Regions from separate parts of the Paenibacillus wuxiensis genome, predicted to be linked through region 1. Evidence: predicted binding sites of a transcription regulator. Region 1 holds the regulator's gene; the other holds the start of a gene.

Region 1 (7,274 bases):
TGGAGCTCTTATTGCACTGGAAGCCACTGATCTGACACTCGCCTTCGAGACCGAAGGCGAGCCCGTCTTATCCAACATCAATGTCACCCTGCATGAGGGAGAAACCGTGCTGCTGTTAGGCCCAAGCGGATGCGGCAAGAGCTCGCTAGCCTTTTGCCTTGCCGGGCTGTATCCACATGCAATAGATAGTCTCGTCGATGGCAGTGTCCATTTGTATGGCAAGCCAATTGAACAGTACGATTCCGGTGCAGCGGCCCAGCATATCGGAATTGTATTTCAAGATTTCGAAAGTCAGTTCTGTATGCTGCGTGTAGAAGAAGAAATAGCCTTTTGCCTAGAAAATCGGGATTGCCCTCGAACTGAGATGGAATCCATGATTCAAGAGGTCTTAGAAAAAGTAGGATTGCTCGCATGGCGTCATGCGTATGTCCACGAGCTGTCGGGAGGCATGAAGCAGAAGCTGGCCCTCGCCTGCGCTTTAGCCCATCGCGTGCACATGCTTGTATTGGATGAGCCCACCTCGAATCTCGATCCGTATACAAGACATCAATTTGCTGTACTCATTTCAGAACTGGCACGCAGGGAAGGGATGGCTCTGCTCATCATTGAGCATCAATTGGACGATTGGATCGGCATGACGGATCGCCTGCTCGTGATGGATGAGGATGGAGCCCTCGTCTTTGACGGTCTTCCTGTCTCCTACTTCAAGCATCATGCAGCTGAAGCCAAGTCACGCGGTATCTGGCTTCCGCAAGCGCTGGAACTGCAGCAATTCATCCGTGAGTGGTTTAATCGCAGCAACAGTAGCGATAGCAGCAACGATGACGATAGTAGTAACATTTTCGATTTCAGCAATTATGATGAGCAGTCCGTTCATCAGCGTCTCGAGTCCGCAGAACCCGCACTAACCGACGAGGATCTGCTGAACCTGCTGCTGTCGCTCCCTAAATTAGCACAGCAGGATGTGATGCGCATCCTAACATCAGCTCAATCGAACGGTTCCCCACGAAAGCCTGAGGAAGTCTTGCAAGCGAACAACCTTGTCTATCGGCGTAAAGGGAGAGTAATCCTCGATCACGTGTCCCTTACTCTGCATTCAGGGGAATGGGTAGCACTTGTTGGTCCAAACGGAGCTGGGAAATCTACCCTCGCCTCCCTCTTATCTGGATTGACACAGCCGGATGAAGGTCAAATCATTCTGAATGGCATGCCTCTTCATCGATATGCAGAGCGGGAGCTGAGAGCCTTCATCGGATATGTATTCCAGAATCCAGAGCATCAGTTCATTACTGATACCGTGTTCGATGAACTTGCATTCGGGATGCGCTTGCAGCTTCTGAGCGAAGAAGAAGTACAGCAGCATGTCGGAGAAGCCTTGACACGCTTCCGCTTGAACAAGGTTGCCAATGCCAATCCCTTCTCCATCAGCCAAGGACAGAAGCGAAGACTTAGTGTCGCTTCCGTTCTTACCGACAGCCAACAGCTATTGTTATGCGATGAGCCGACATATGGACAAGATTCTTATACATCCAAGCAGCTGATGGACACCCTGCAAGCACGAACCCAAGCAGGCGCAACTGTCCTGATGATCACGCATGATATGGAGTGGGTTCAGAACTATGCCGACCGAATTATTGTGCTAGATGAAGGTTGCATACAGTTTGACGGCAGCCCTTCCAAGCTGTGGAAGGAGCACCCTGAGCTCGTGGAGAAGTGTCATCTGCGTATGCCGATGAACTTCGCGGTGACATTTCGCTTACTTGCACAGACGACAGGTATCGAAGGAGGAGATCATCCTGATACTCCGTGATTGGAATCCAAGCATTAAGGGGCTTGCGATCATTATAGCGGTTATTATGCTGTCGTTGACGTTCGATCCGGTTACACCGCTTGCAGCACTTGTCTACATCGTTCTATTTACATTCCTATTAGGGAACATATCATGGCGTAAATGGCTGCTTAGCTTCTGCCCCTTCCTCATTATGGGCATCGGCTACGTGTGGACGGCTCTCGTCTTCCCGCGTTCTGCCGATCCCGCTTCAAGTGCCATTCTATGGCAGTGGGGGTCGTTCATCATTACGGAGGCCACGTTCCAGCAGGCAATATCACTCGGACTCAGAGTGCTTATCTTCTCCGCCTTGTCGCTCATCTTCATCTTGACGACAGATCCTGTTCGCTTCATGCTGAGCCTGATGCAGCAATGCAAGCTGTCGCCCAAGTGGGCATACGGTATTCTGGCAGGCTATCGCTTCCTCCCCTTCTTCAAGGAAGAACTGCGCATCATACAGGATGCCCACCGCATGCGAGGCATAGAACGGGAGCGTGGCTGGAAGAGCAAGCTGCGGGCATGGAAGCGTTATGCAATTCCACTGCTCGCTTCAGCTATCCGCAAGTCGGAGCGTGTAGCTGCCGCCATGATATCGAAGGGATTCACAGGCCGACGTGGAAGAGCTTATTATGTGAAGCTTCGAGTTACATGGAAGGATTGGGCCTTACTCTTCCTTCTGCTAGGCGGAATCGCGTTATGCTACTACGTATCCTGGAAACTCGGGTTCGTACAATGGTATCAAGGACAATTGTGACACATATGACACCCTTTTCGTACATCCTGCATAACATATCTAAGCACATTGTGTGTTCCGCTATTATGCGAAAAGGAGGTCTTTCTATGCCTAAAAAAATCACGCCTAAGAAGATTACGTCTAAGACGTTATCCCCCCATTACTCCAAAAGTGTAAAGTTCTTGAAAAAATTCGTAAAGATAAAGGCCAAAAACGGTAACATATATACAGGCACCATCGTGAAAGTAGATAAAAAGAGAGTGTACTTAAAGGTCAACTCCGTAAAGCATGCGGGAAAAGTACACACTTCATTTTTCCCTTTCATCTTGCCGTTGGTGCTCTTCGATCTCCTTGCTATCGTGCTGCTTGATACCCGTAGAAGAATTATTTTTTAACGTCTATTCTCCCTCAAATGTTTGAGGGAGTTTTTATTTGCACGAAAAACTCACTAACTATATCAAGATAGCGCTCTGGCTCCTCAAATCGGGGAAAATGCCCGCTACGATGGAAAGTCGTCTGCAATGTGGATCTGCACCTATCCATCAATCCACACTTGATTGCTCGATAAAATACAAAGAACCCCTCAAACAGTTTACTGCTTGAGGGGTTTTCCGAGCTTGTTTAAACTATTTATCTGGATGTTCGCCAAGGGCGTTCTTCGACAGAAGATGATTCAGTTCCTTCATAAACATGCTGATATCCTTGAACTGACGATAGACCGATGCGAACCGCACATAAGCAACTTCATCTACTGGATAGAGCTGCTCCATGACGAAATCACCGATGACACGGCTGTCTACCTCCGCATGGGCGGTATCTCGCAGCTGCTTCTCGACCTCCGAAGCAATCATCTCCAGCCGTTCCACAGATACGGGACGCTTCTCACAGGCACGAATAAGTCCGCGCAGCATCTTATCCCTACTGAACTCTTCCCTGCTTCCATCCTTCTTAATAACGATGAGCGGAGTCTCCTCCACCATCTCGAATGTAGTAAAGCGTCTGCTACACAGCTCGCACTCCCGCCTGCGGCGAATAGACTTATTGTCGTTCGCTGGACGAGAATCAAGTACCTTTGTTCCTAAGTGGTCACAATAAGGACACTTCATTTTCGTTCCTCCGTTCTACTCTTGATGTTTATCACAATTCACTTTTTAAAAAGTTACCAGTGGTTACCTGTAATGATCTTTGAAAGAATGCACACAATACAATTACCAACCGCAAGGAGGTGAATCAAATGAGCCAAAACAATCGTTCCAGCAACAACTTGGTCGTACCTCAAGCGACAGCAGCTCTTGAACAAATGAAGTTCGAGATCGCACAAGAGTTGGGCATTGCCATCCCATCTGACGGATACTATGGCAACATGGCAACTCGTGACACGGGTTCTATCGGTGGTTACATCACGAAGCGCCTTGTCCAAATCGCTGAACAATCTCTTGCAGGTCAATACAAATAATGACGGAAGAAGCGTCGGACATCATGCGCGATAACGGTATCGGCTTGTCCGATGCTTCTTCTTCGTTCTACTTCATTTTCGGGTAGATGTTTTTATACTTATCATAATAATGGATAACACGCTGTACGTACAACTTTGTTTCCCCATATGGGATTTGCTGCTTGGCTGTGTCATAGCGTCCGTCCCATACTTTGTTGCGAATCCATTTGTTCACATTGCCAGGACCCGCGTTGTAAGCGGCGATCGCCGCTATCCAATTCTCATTGAATTGCTTATGCAGCGATTTTAGATACCATGTGCCAATAAGAATATTCGGGTCGGCCGTATTTTTCAATTCGTCCAAAGACCAACGATTATTCATCTTCAGCTGCTCCATCGCCCATGTAGCCGTTTCCGGCATCAGCTGCATGACTCCAATCGCTCCCTTACGAGATTCGCGCCCCGCTTGGAAGTTCGTCTCCACTCGAATGATAGCAGCCACAAGCAGAGGATCTACATCATATTGAGCTGCATATTTGCGAATCTCGGCTTCATATGCAATCGGGTACATCCATCTCCCCAGCCATTGCGACTGAACGAACAGCAAGAACAGCATGCCCAAAAACAACAGCAATAGCACTCTCTTTTTGCGGAGCATTTTCATCATACGATTCATGGCAAGCCTTTCTCCGACCAGAAATGGTCGAGCTGCTTGATCGTATCTTCCAGCGAACCGCTATTGTCGATAATAATGTCCGCCAGCTCTCGCTTTTTCTCCATACTCCACTGAGCATTCAGCCTCTGTTCAGCTTCGCGCTCGCTCCAACCGTCCCGTTCCATTAGACGCTGTAATTGAACACTTTTTGGAACATACACTACCAATATCGAATCGAACATCTCGCTTAGACCTGACTCATACAGGAGCGGAATATCAACGACAACAAGACGTTCTGGATAGTCCATCTCATATTGATGCATTTGACGCTGGATTTCCTTCCGGATAGCCGGGTGGGTGATGCTTTCTAACGCTTTGCGACTTGTCTCATCTGCAAAGACAACCTCCCCTAATCGCTTCCGATTGAGCGTTCCGTCCGCAAGCAGCATGTCCGATCCGAAATGCACCGCAATTTGTTCCAACACGGGACTGCCAGGGAGAACGACTTCCCTGGCAATCTTATCAGCATCAACCAGCAGAGCGCCTCGCTCCACTAGTAATCGGGAGACGGTGCTCTTGCCGGAAGCGATGCCTCCGGTTAACCCGATGTTCATGCCTTCACCTCATTCTATAATAATGCCGCTTACGTCAGCAGCTTAATAATCCCCATTATAATTAGCATCAGGCCTGGCACAAATGACAACTTCCCAATCCATCGCGCGCCTGCGAATGCAATCCCAATATGAATGCCGAATCGCAGAAATATGCCGCTGAATAAGGCGATAACAATCGCGGTCATGAGTGCAGGATAGCCTAACAGCGCAGCCCCTATACCCGCTCCAAATGCATCCAACGACAACGCGACTCCAAGCCATGCAGCCTCTACTGCACTAATGGTGCCTGAACGATCCATGTCCGCAGCGCTTGGAGTCTTCAATATTTGAATGACAACGCCAAGGCTCTTCAATTGAATGTGCACCACTTGCCGCGGCTCATCCCCCATCGGAATAGATGGAACTGAAGAGGATTGAACAACTGCTGATACATGCATCTGATCTGCTGCCGCATGTTCACTGCTTGCTATCTGATCCAACCGAGCATCCTCATCGTGCGATGAGCGAAGCAGCTGCAGGATAGCCCAACAGCCAATCCCGACAAGAATAAGTGATCCGATCCATTGAGCTACAGCAGGAGATACATACTGAATAAGCAAGTTTCCTACTTGCATCGACAGTAGAATGACCAGTCCAGAGCAGCATGCAATGACAGCAATTGAAGTCCAAGGGATGCGGAGCCGGCGCAATCCGTAGGTCATTCCTACTCCGAAGCTATCCAGACTCAATGCAAAAGCCAGGATGAACAAAGATACTGTATGAATAAGCAACTACCGTTCCCTCCCGCTAGGCAGTTCCCAAGCTAGTGCAAACTAGCGTACAACTCACAGCTTAGGAATCCCGATTTACCATATCATATGGGCAAGAGTGGATAAGAGTGCTTATTCAACTTTTCAGTTTACCTAGGTTTCCATTACTTAGAATGATGCTGGCATACCGGGCAGTAATGGGTACCCCGACCGCCGACTACTGTCTTCTCAATGATACTGCCGCATTGAACACAAGGTTGCCCTTGACGTCCATACATTTGCAGCTGATGCTGGAACATCCCCATTTCCCCTTGGCCATTCACATATGACTTGATAGAGGAGCCGCCAGCTTCAACCGCTTCCTTAAGGGTATCAATAATCGCGCGATGCAGAAGCGCGTACTCTTCATCCGTAAGCTCATCTGCCGCACGATTCGGGTGAATGCCTGCTCTGAACAGAGCTTCATCCACATAAATATTTCCGATTCCTACTACGATGTGCTGGTTCAGCAGGACTGGCTTAATAAAGCTGCGCCGTCTTCTCATCGCTTCCGCGAAGCGTTCGACGGTAAATTCCGGAGACAAGGGTTCTACTCCCAGCTTATGAAGTGGAGGCTGCTCCCATTCCTCACCTGCTGCGAATAGATGCATCGTGCCGAATTGGCGGACATCCTTATAACGCAGCTCGGTACCGTCATCGAAATGGAAAATAACATGCGTATGCTTCTCAACTGGCTCATTAGCAGCATATACGCCGTAGCGTCCTTCCATACGCAGATGGGATACAAGAACAAGCCCATCCAGCAGGATCCGCAAGAACTTGCCCCTGCGCTCAACCCGTTCGATCGTGTGACCCTTCAATGCATCACAAAATTGCTCTATTTCTGACGGCCGCTGGATAATACGAGGCAGCGTAACCGTTACCCGCTCAATCCGCTTTCCAGCGACTAATGTATTTAATGTTTGTTTGACTGTTTCTACTTCCGGCAATTCCGGCATGTCCAATCACCTCTTGATATATTCATTATACCGAAAAAGCCGCTCTCATGTAGGCTGGCGGTTATTACGTCGATCTCGCTCACCGCCTTGGCTTACGTTCTACTTCGCTTCATACCAATTCTCGCCGCTGTTTACATCTGCTCGCAGCGGAACACAGAGCTCAATAGCCGATTCCATTACTTCAGGAACAAGCTTCAACATCGTCTCCATCTCTTCATCTGGAACCTCGAATACCAATTCATCGTGTACTTGCAGCAGCATG
Region 2 (7,274 bases), on a different contig from region 1:
CGAAATATTCCTTTTCGAAGTTCACCGTATAATAAGGGATGCCGATTTGTTCGCATACGCGGCGAACATCTTCCGCGTCGGTTTCGGCTGTACACTGTCCGAACTCGTCAGTGTCGTCCCAGTTTTTCATAAATATGCCGATGACATCGTAGCCTTGTTGCTTAAGCAGCAGTGCTGTCACCGAGGAATCTACGCCGCCCGACATGCCGACGACGACGCGAGTGTTCGCATTAGAGTTTGTCATGGTATCACCGTCTTTGCTGCGAGCTGTAAGAATGGCCTTGCGATAATGGCTATCGGCTCGCGATTTTATCATAATAGCTTGAAACTAATACAGGCTTGATACAAAAGTGAGTTTTATTCACTTCCTTTAGTATTGTACCATAAGGGCTTGTATACCGGAAATAAGAGATGATGTCAAGAAAATTTCAAGCAAATGGAAATAATTCGGGAATAGCACATCAGTTTATTGTCCATAAAGAGAAGAGTTATGTTACGATATACAGGGAACCTTAATCGGAATACATTGGATTTATACGATAATAAAACTATGAGGTGTATAATATGAAAATTTCAACGAAAGGCCGTTATGGCCTGACGATTATGATGGAGCTGGCAAAGAGCTGTGGAGAAGGCCCAACGTCGCTAAAGAGTATTGCAGAGAAGAACCAACTGTCCGAGCATTATTTGGAGCAGCTGATTGCGCCGCTACGCAATGCTGGATTGGTTAAGAGTATTCGCGGCGCATACGGCGGCTATATACTGGCAGGCGTTCCTGAACATATTACAGCAGGTGAAATTATTCGCGTGCTGGAAGGGCCAATCTCCCCAGTCGACTTCACGGAAGAGGATGATCCGGCTAAGCGTGACTTGTGGCTGCGTATCCGGGACAGCATTGCGCAGGTGCTTGATTCCACGACTCTTGCCGATCTGGTTAACTTTAAGGACGTGGGAAGCCAGGACAGCTACATGTTCTATATTTAGACGATGGATGGACAGCAAGCTATAGGTTGACGACCACTTATCTTGAGAGAGAAGTTTGATATTGTTATTTGTCATACGGATTAGCAGAAACGAGGGAATACAATGGAACGCATCTATTTTGACCATGCAGCGACAACTCCGCTTCATCCGGACGTACTTCAAGCCATGACCGACAGTATGCATCAAGTGTTCGGAAACGCTTCCAGCGTTCATGCGTTCGGACGTGAAGCGAAGCTCGCCTTGAATCAAGCTCGCGATCATATTGCCGCCCAGTTGGGCTGCCAGCCGCAGGAGCTTGTCTTCACGAGTGGAGGAACGGAAGGGGATAATGCTGCCATCTTCGGTGCAGCATGGTCTGCCTGGCTGCAGCAATCGTCAGAAACTGCTGCTCAACAAGGTAGCAGTGGCGATGCATCCGCACGCAAGCCGCATATCGTGACGACTCAATTGGAGCATCATGCAGTGCTGCATGCATGCGAGCGCTTGGAGCAGTTGGGCTTCGAGGTTACTTATGTTGCGCCGGATCAGATGGGTCGAGTATCGGTTGAGGCAATTGAAGCTGCACTGCGCCCGCATACTTGTCTCATTAGTGTCATGTATGGCAACAACGAGGTGGGCACGCTTCAGCCGATAGAAGAAATTGGCCGCTTGGCACGTGAGCGTGGCATTCTGATGCATACGGATGCTGTTCAGGTGCTCGGCCATTTGAAGCTCGAACTGCGCGCTTTGCCGGTTGACTTCGCCAGTTTCTCTGCCCATAAGATTAATGGCCCCAAGGGAGTAGGCGTTCTCTATGCTCGCGCAGGTGTTCACTGGGATCCTCTGCTGTATGGTGGAAGCCAAGAACGCAAGCGCAGAGCAGGGACGGAGAATGCAGCAGGGATTGCCGGAATGGCGAAGGCAATGGAGATAGCGAATGGCTCACTTCCAGCGAAGCTGGAGGAACTAGCGCAGGTGCGCAGCACGCTGTGGACAGAGTTGTCAGCAGTTCTCGGCGATCGAGTGGTCATGAATGGCCATCCTACTGAGCATTTGCCTCATATATTGAATGTCAGTTTCTTGGATGTGCCTACGGAGACAATGCTGATGAATTTGGACTTGGCGGGAATTATGGCATCGAGCGGATCTGCCTGCACATCAGGCTCGCTTGAATTGTCGCATGTGCTAGAGGCTATGGATTTACCAGATGAGCGCAAGAGAACGGCTGTACGATTCAGCTTCGGTTTGGGCAATACTAGGGAAGAGGCTGCTTGCGCTGCGCAACAAATTGCAACCATCGTATCACGTGTTCGTACTAGACAGTAAGGGAACTGTCACAGCGTGAAAGGAGGGGCGTTTGAAGATAACGCGGCATGTTGGCCGGGGACGTACGTGAAATGAGAATCTCCCTGATTCTGATGAGGAACGTCCTGCATTTTGAAGTGAATGCCGTTAGCTGAAGAGGGGGCCCCGATATGAAGCTGTTGGAACTAATCGGCCTTCCCGTATACGGAATCGAGACGGGGAAGCGGTTGACCAAGGTAAAGGATATCCGCATATCGAATGATTGGACTATCACACATATAGAGCTTGAAGGTCGTTCCCGCAAGGGATCACCACCTCCTTCTGTGAGCTGGGAAGAGGTAACGGCTTGTGGTGAGGATGCAATAATGATCGCGAATGATACAGCCATCCGGCATACGGAGGCTATCCATATAGAGAGGGCTTTCTTGACAGGGAATGGAGCGTTGAAGGATTTGCCTGTCATGACAAGTGAAGGATCGCAATTAGGATGGGTCGCCGATGTTTATTTTCAGCCAAATATGGGTAACCAAGTAACAGGTCTGGAAATTTCAGACGGTTTGCTGTCTGACTTGTTGGAAGGCAGACGGCGGATAGATGGGACAAGCCGCTTGAAATGGGGATCAGATGTTATCATCTTCGAGGATGGCGGATAACCTGAACGGTACGAACAAATTAGTCAATGGACGGAATGGTGAATACGATGTTGCGATGCCCGAATTGCAATTCCAAAGATATCGGGAAAATTGGTTCCCACCAATTTTATTGCTGGGGATGTTATATAGAGCTGACGGTGAACGGTGACAAGATGTCTGTTTACCAGGTCGAAGAGGATGGCACATTAAGCTCTCTGGATGACTTGTTTTTTGGTGATGAATTTGCTGCACCTTCGTTCCCAGAGGCGCAGGCTTCATCGTAAGGGTCAGGCAGAAATATCCACCATATGGAACATGAGCGCTCGTAATCGCCTTGTAGAGGCGATTGCGGGCGCTTTTTGCATGGTCGGCCATTTGTCCGTGATGAATCTCATATTGTGAGAAAAAGAGTTCGTTCATAATGCATATTGTGCTCATTTTCAAATAACAACACTAGATATAGTTAACATAGACAAATTGCACTGAAAATGATGGTACATAAAGAGAAAGGAATGAGTTGATATGACGATGGTATCCATGAAACGGACGAACGCAGTATGGGATCGGAGCAAACGGACCAGCACAGAGCGGCTGACGGCATCGCTGCATGAGATTGTTGACGGTGGCAATCAGGATCTGATGCAGGAAAATGCGAATGTAGATGGAAGATCGCCAATGGGTATGATGGGGAAGATCGCTAGCGAAAGCGCACGCTGGTATGCGGTTCAACATCTGCTGTCTGCAGACGTAAGAGATGCAGTGGAGCAGAACTTGATGTATCCACATGATCTTGATTTCTATGCTTCCGGTACGACAACGTGCTGCCAGATTCCTCTGGGCAAGATGTTGAAGCAGGGGTTCAACACAGGTCATGGATATATGCGCGAGCCGCAGGATATTAAGAGCGCGCTTGCGCTGGCATCGATTATATTGCAGGCGAACCAAAACCAGCAGCATGGCGGACAGGCGTATCCGATGTTCGATTATGATGTGGCCCCTTATGTGCGCAAGACATTCAATCGCCATATTCGCTATATGGAATCACTGCCGCTGCAAGCAGACTTCGATCTAGAGACAGAGGCGTGGAGACTAACGGAGCGTGACGTATATCAGGCTTGCGAGGCATTCATTCATAATGCGAACTCGATGCATTCTAGAGGCGGCGGGCAGGTACCGTTCATTTCATTGAACTATGGCACGGACACCTCTGTGGAGGGGAGAATGCTGATTAAACAGTTTCTTCTCGCAACGCAGGCTGGTCTCGGCAGAGGAGAAACACCTATCTTCCCGATTCAAATATTCAAAGTGAAGAAAGGCGTCAACTTCGATCCTGCTGATCCGAATTATGATCTGTACCAGCTTGCCTTGCAAACGACAGCGCAGCGGCTGTTCCCTAACTTTGCCTTTCTCGATGCTCCGTTCAATGCGCAGTACGATAACGGCACACCCGAGAGCGAGGCATGCTACATGGGCTGCAGAACGCGCGTAATGGGCAATGTGAACGGGGACGAAACGGCGATCGGCAGAGGGAACTTGTCATTTACCTCTTTGAATCTTGTTCGCCTTGCTATGATGTCGTCCAGTGTGGATGATTTCTTTGGCCGATTGGACTCACTTCTGTCCTTGACAGTGAAGCAGTTGAGGGAGCGATTCGACTATCAATCGAAGAAGCAGGTGCGTGACTTTGCTTTTCTTATGAAGCAAGGGGTATGGCGCGGAAGCGAGGACTTGCAACCCGAGGATGAGCTGGGAGATATCCTGAAGCAGGGGACACTTAGTGTTGGCTTTATTGGACTTGCTGAGGCGCTTGTAGCGCTTGTTGGTTCCCATCATGGCCAGTCTGAGGATGCACGCAAGCTAGGCATGCGCATCGTGTCTCATATGCGTATGCGAATGGATGAGGCGATTGAAGCGACAGGTCTTAATTTCTCCTTAATCGCGACGCCGGCTGAAGGTCTATCGGGTAAATTTACGAGCCGGGATCGAGATGATTTTGGAGTGAGACAAGGAATTACGGATCGGAAATATTACACCAACTCGTTTCATGTACCCGTCTATTACTCGTTGAAAGCAATCGACAAGATTCAAATCGAAGGGCCGTTCCATGAGCTGTGCAATGCCGGGCATATCACGTATGTTGAGCTGGATGGAAGCGCGAAAGCCAACCCACAGGCACTTGACCGTATCGTGCGTGCAATGGCGATGAGCGGGATTGGGTATGGTTCTCTTAATCATCCTGTTGATCGCTGTCGTACATGCGGCCATCAAGATACGATTGAAGATAGCTGTCCGATGTGTGGAAGCTCAGGTTCGCAGATTGAGCGCATTCGCCGCATTACCGGTTATTTGGTAGGGGATATGGACAAGTGGAACTCTGCGAAGCGGAAGGAAGAGACGGAGCGGGTGAAGCATCGATGAGTATGCGTGTTCTATCTATTTTGCATGACAGTGTCGTTGACGGCGAAGGGCTGCGTACAGTTGTGTTCTTCAGCGGCTGCCCCCATCAGTGCGAGGGGTGTCATAACCCGCAATCGTGGAACATGATGAACGGCACGGAAATGAGTGTAGCGGAGGTGGCAGCCGAGTTGCTGTCCAATCCGCTTACGGATGTCACACTGTCCGGTGGAGAACCGTTCATGCAAGCAAAGGAAGTGAAGGAATTGACCCGGCTACTGCGTCAGTCGGGTCGACATATATGGGTATATACGGGATATACGGTGGAGCAGCTGCTTGAAAGAGGAACAGCTGACCAGCAAGAGCTGCTTCGCTGTGTGGATGTATTGGTTGATGGTCCGTTCATAGCGGAGCGCCGTTGTCCAGGACTTCCCTTCCGCGGCAGTGACAATCAGCGCATATGGCGGATGGAGGAAGGGATACCAGTTGGATTAATTTCTCTCTAGGCTACACATACTTTACTGTATTGCAAGCATTCTACATCACAAGCGTACATGAACGGAGTGTGTAATACAGTGGAGCGTTTTTGGAAGAACCGTCTTTTTGTAATGGCTATCTATTGTCTGCTTGGTCTTATCATCCTCTATTTTCTATTTATGATGAAACCTCTTATCGGGCATGTATACGGCTTCCTCAAGGCCGTGCTTGCCCCCTTCTTCGTGGCCATGATCATTGCCTATGTGTTAAATCCGATCGTAATCCTGCTCAATGAGCGGAAAGTGCCGCGAACGATGGCAGTGCTGCTTATTTATGCAGTGTTTATTGCGGTAGTTACCGTGATTTTAGTCAATATCATCCCCATGCTGGTGAAGCAGCTTGCTGAGCTTAACAATCAGATGCCCCACCTAAATGCGAAGGCGGAACAGATGATGGACGGGGTTAGCAAGACGATGCCGTCATCTGTACGTTCCGGATTAAATGACTCCATTTATGCTCTAGAGGAGCGTATAGGCAAAGCGATATCGGACTTTATGGAGAATATTGGGGCCGCCATTAATTTGCTATTCATTGCGCTTATCGTACCATTCCTCATTTTCTACATATTGAAAGATTTTGACGTATTCGAGAGGGCGGTAATAGCTTATGTGCCGCGTTCGCATCGCAAGCATACGGTGATGCTATTTAGAGAAATTGATGCTGCACTAGGAAGCTACGTCCGGGGTCAATTTCTCGTATGCCTTATTATCGGTGTGCTTGCATATATCGGCTATTGGATAATTGGCATGCCCTATGCGCTCCTGCTTGCGTTATGTGTAGCCGTGTTCAATATTATTCCTTATCTCGGGCCATACTTCGGTGCTGCTCCCGCACTTATCTTCGCAGCGACGGTATCGCTCAAAATGGTTATTTTTGTCATTTCTGTAAATACCATCTGCCAAATTGTAGAGGGGAATATTATTTCTCCACAGATCGTGGGCAAGACGCTTCATATGCATCCGTTGACGATCATTTTCGCCCTGCTAGTGGGCGGGGAGATTGCTGGAGTTGTGGGGCTAATCCTTGCGGTTCCTTTCTTTGCAGTCGTAAAAGTAATCTGTCAGCATATTGTAGCCTATCAAATCCGAAGAAAGACAGTGTGAGCATTTATCGGTAGTGGAGGGAAATCACGGGAACGGAATATCCTACTTAAGACCTATTTTTCAGAAAGTTTCGCAATTATGAACAACAAATATGTTGTTCGGCGCGTTTAAAGAATTGGATACGGCGGTAATTAAGGATGGACGCCGTATATTTTATTCGTGAAACTATGCGAAGCTGCGTCCTGGGGAACGAACGGGGAATTAAGGGAGGAGAGTTCTACGTGAAACGAACACTTGCGATATTGCTCACCATTGCTTTAGCGATGGAACTTTCTGCGAATGCCGCAATGGCATTGCCGCAGACAGACTCAAGCACAGTGCTTAAAGACTCAGTGAAAGA

Evidence for each region. Region 1 encodes NrdR, which represses ribonucleotide reductase genes. Its sites were predicted from a motif close to AACACNATATATNGTGTT; they were not measured.
Region 2: a site for NrdR is predicted at 3,350-3,367, ahead of ABN764_RS16735 (anaerobic ribonucleoside triphosphate reductase). Genes of this name have one in related genera too.

The regions. Positions count from the first base shown of each region.
Region 1 covers NZ_JBEFZI010000011.1:143,378-150,651, forward strand. The annotation lists gene ABN764_RS24115 (ABC transporter ATP-binding protein) at 1-1,810, shown strand, start outside; gene ABN764_RS24120 (energy-coupling factor transporter transmembrane component T family protein) at 1,797-2,582, shown strand; gene ABN764_RS24125 (hypothetical protein) at 2,669-2,956, shown strand; gene nrdR (transcriptional regulator NrdR) at 3,188-3,667, opposite strand; gene ABN764_RS24135 (alpha/beta-type small acid-soluble spore protein) at 3,796-4,017, shown strand; gene ABN764_RS24140 (lytic transglycosylase domain-containing protein) at 4,085-4,672, opposite strand; gene coaE (dephospho-CoA kinase) at 4,669-5,265, opposite strand; gene ABN764_RS24150 (MntP/YtaF family protein) at 5,295-6,035, opposite strand; gene mutM (DNA-formamidopyrimidine glycosylase) at 6,179-7,012, opposite strand; gene polA (DNA polymerase I) at 7,112-7,274, opposite strand, start outside.
Region 2 covers NZ_JBEFZI010000007.1:47,649-54,922, forward strand. The annotation lists gene mnmA (tRNA 2-thiouridine(34) synthase MnmA) at 1-244, opposite strand, end outside; gene cymR (cysteine metabolism transcriptional regulator CymR) at 565-984, shown strand; gene ABN764_RS16720 (cysteine desulfurase family protein) at 1,087-2,289, shown strand; gene ABN764_RS16725 (PRC-barrel domain-containing protein) at 2,439-2,921, shown strand; gene ABN764_RS16730 (YrzR-like zinc ribbon domain) at 2,969-3,184, shown strand; gene ABN764_RS16735 (anaerobic ribonucleoside triphosphate reductase) at 3,429-5,318, shown strand; gene nrdG (anaerobic ribonucleoside-triphosphate reductase activating protein) at 5,321-5,800, shown strand; gene ABN764_RS16745 (AI-2E family transporter) at 5,870-6,934, shown strand; gene ABN764_RS16750 (SwmB domain-containing protein) at 7,156-7,274, shown strand, end outside.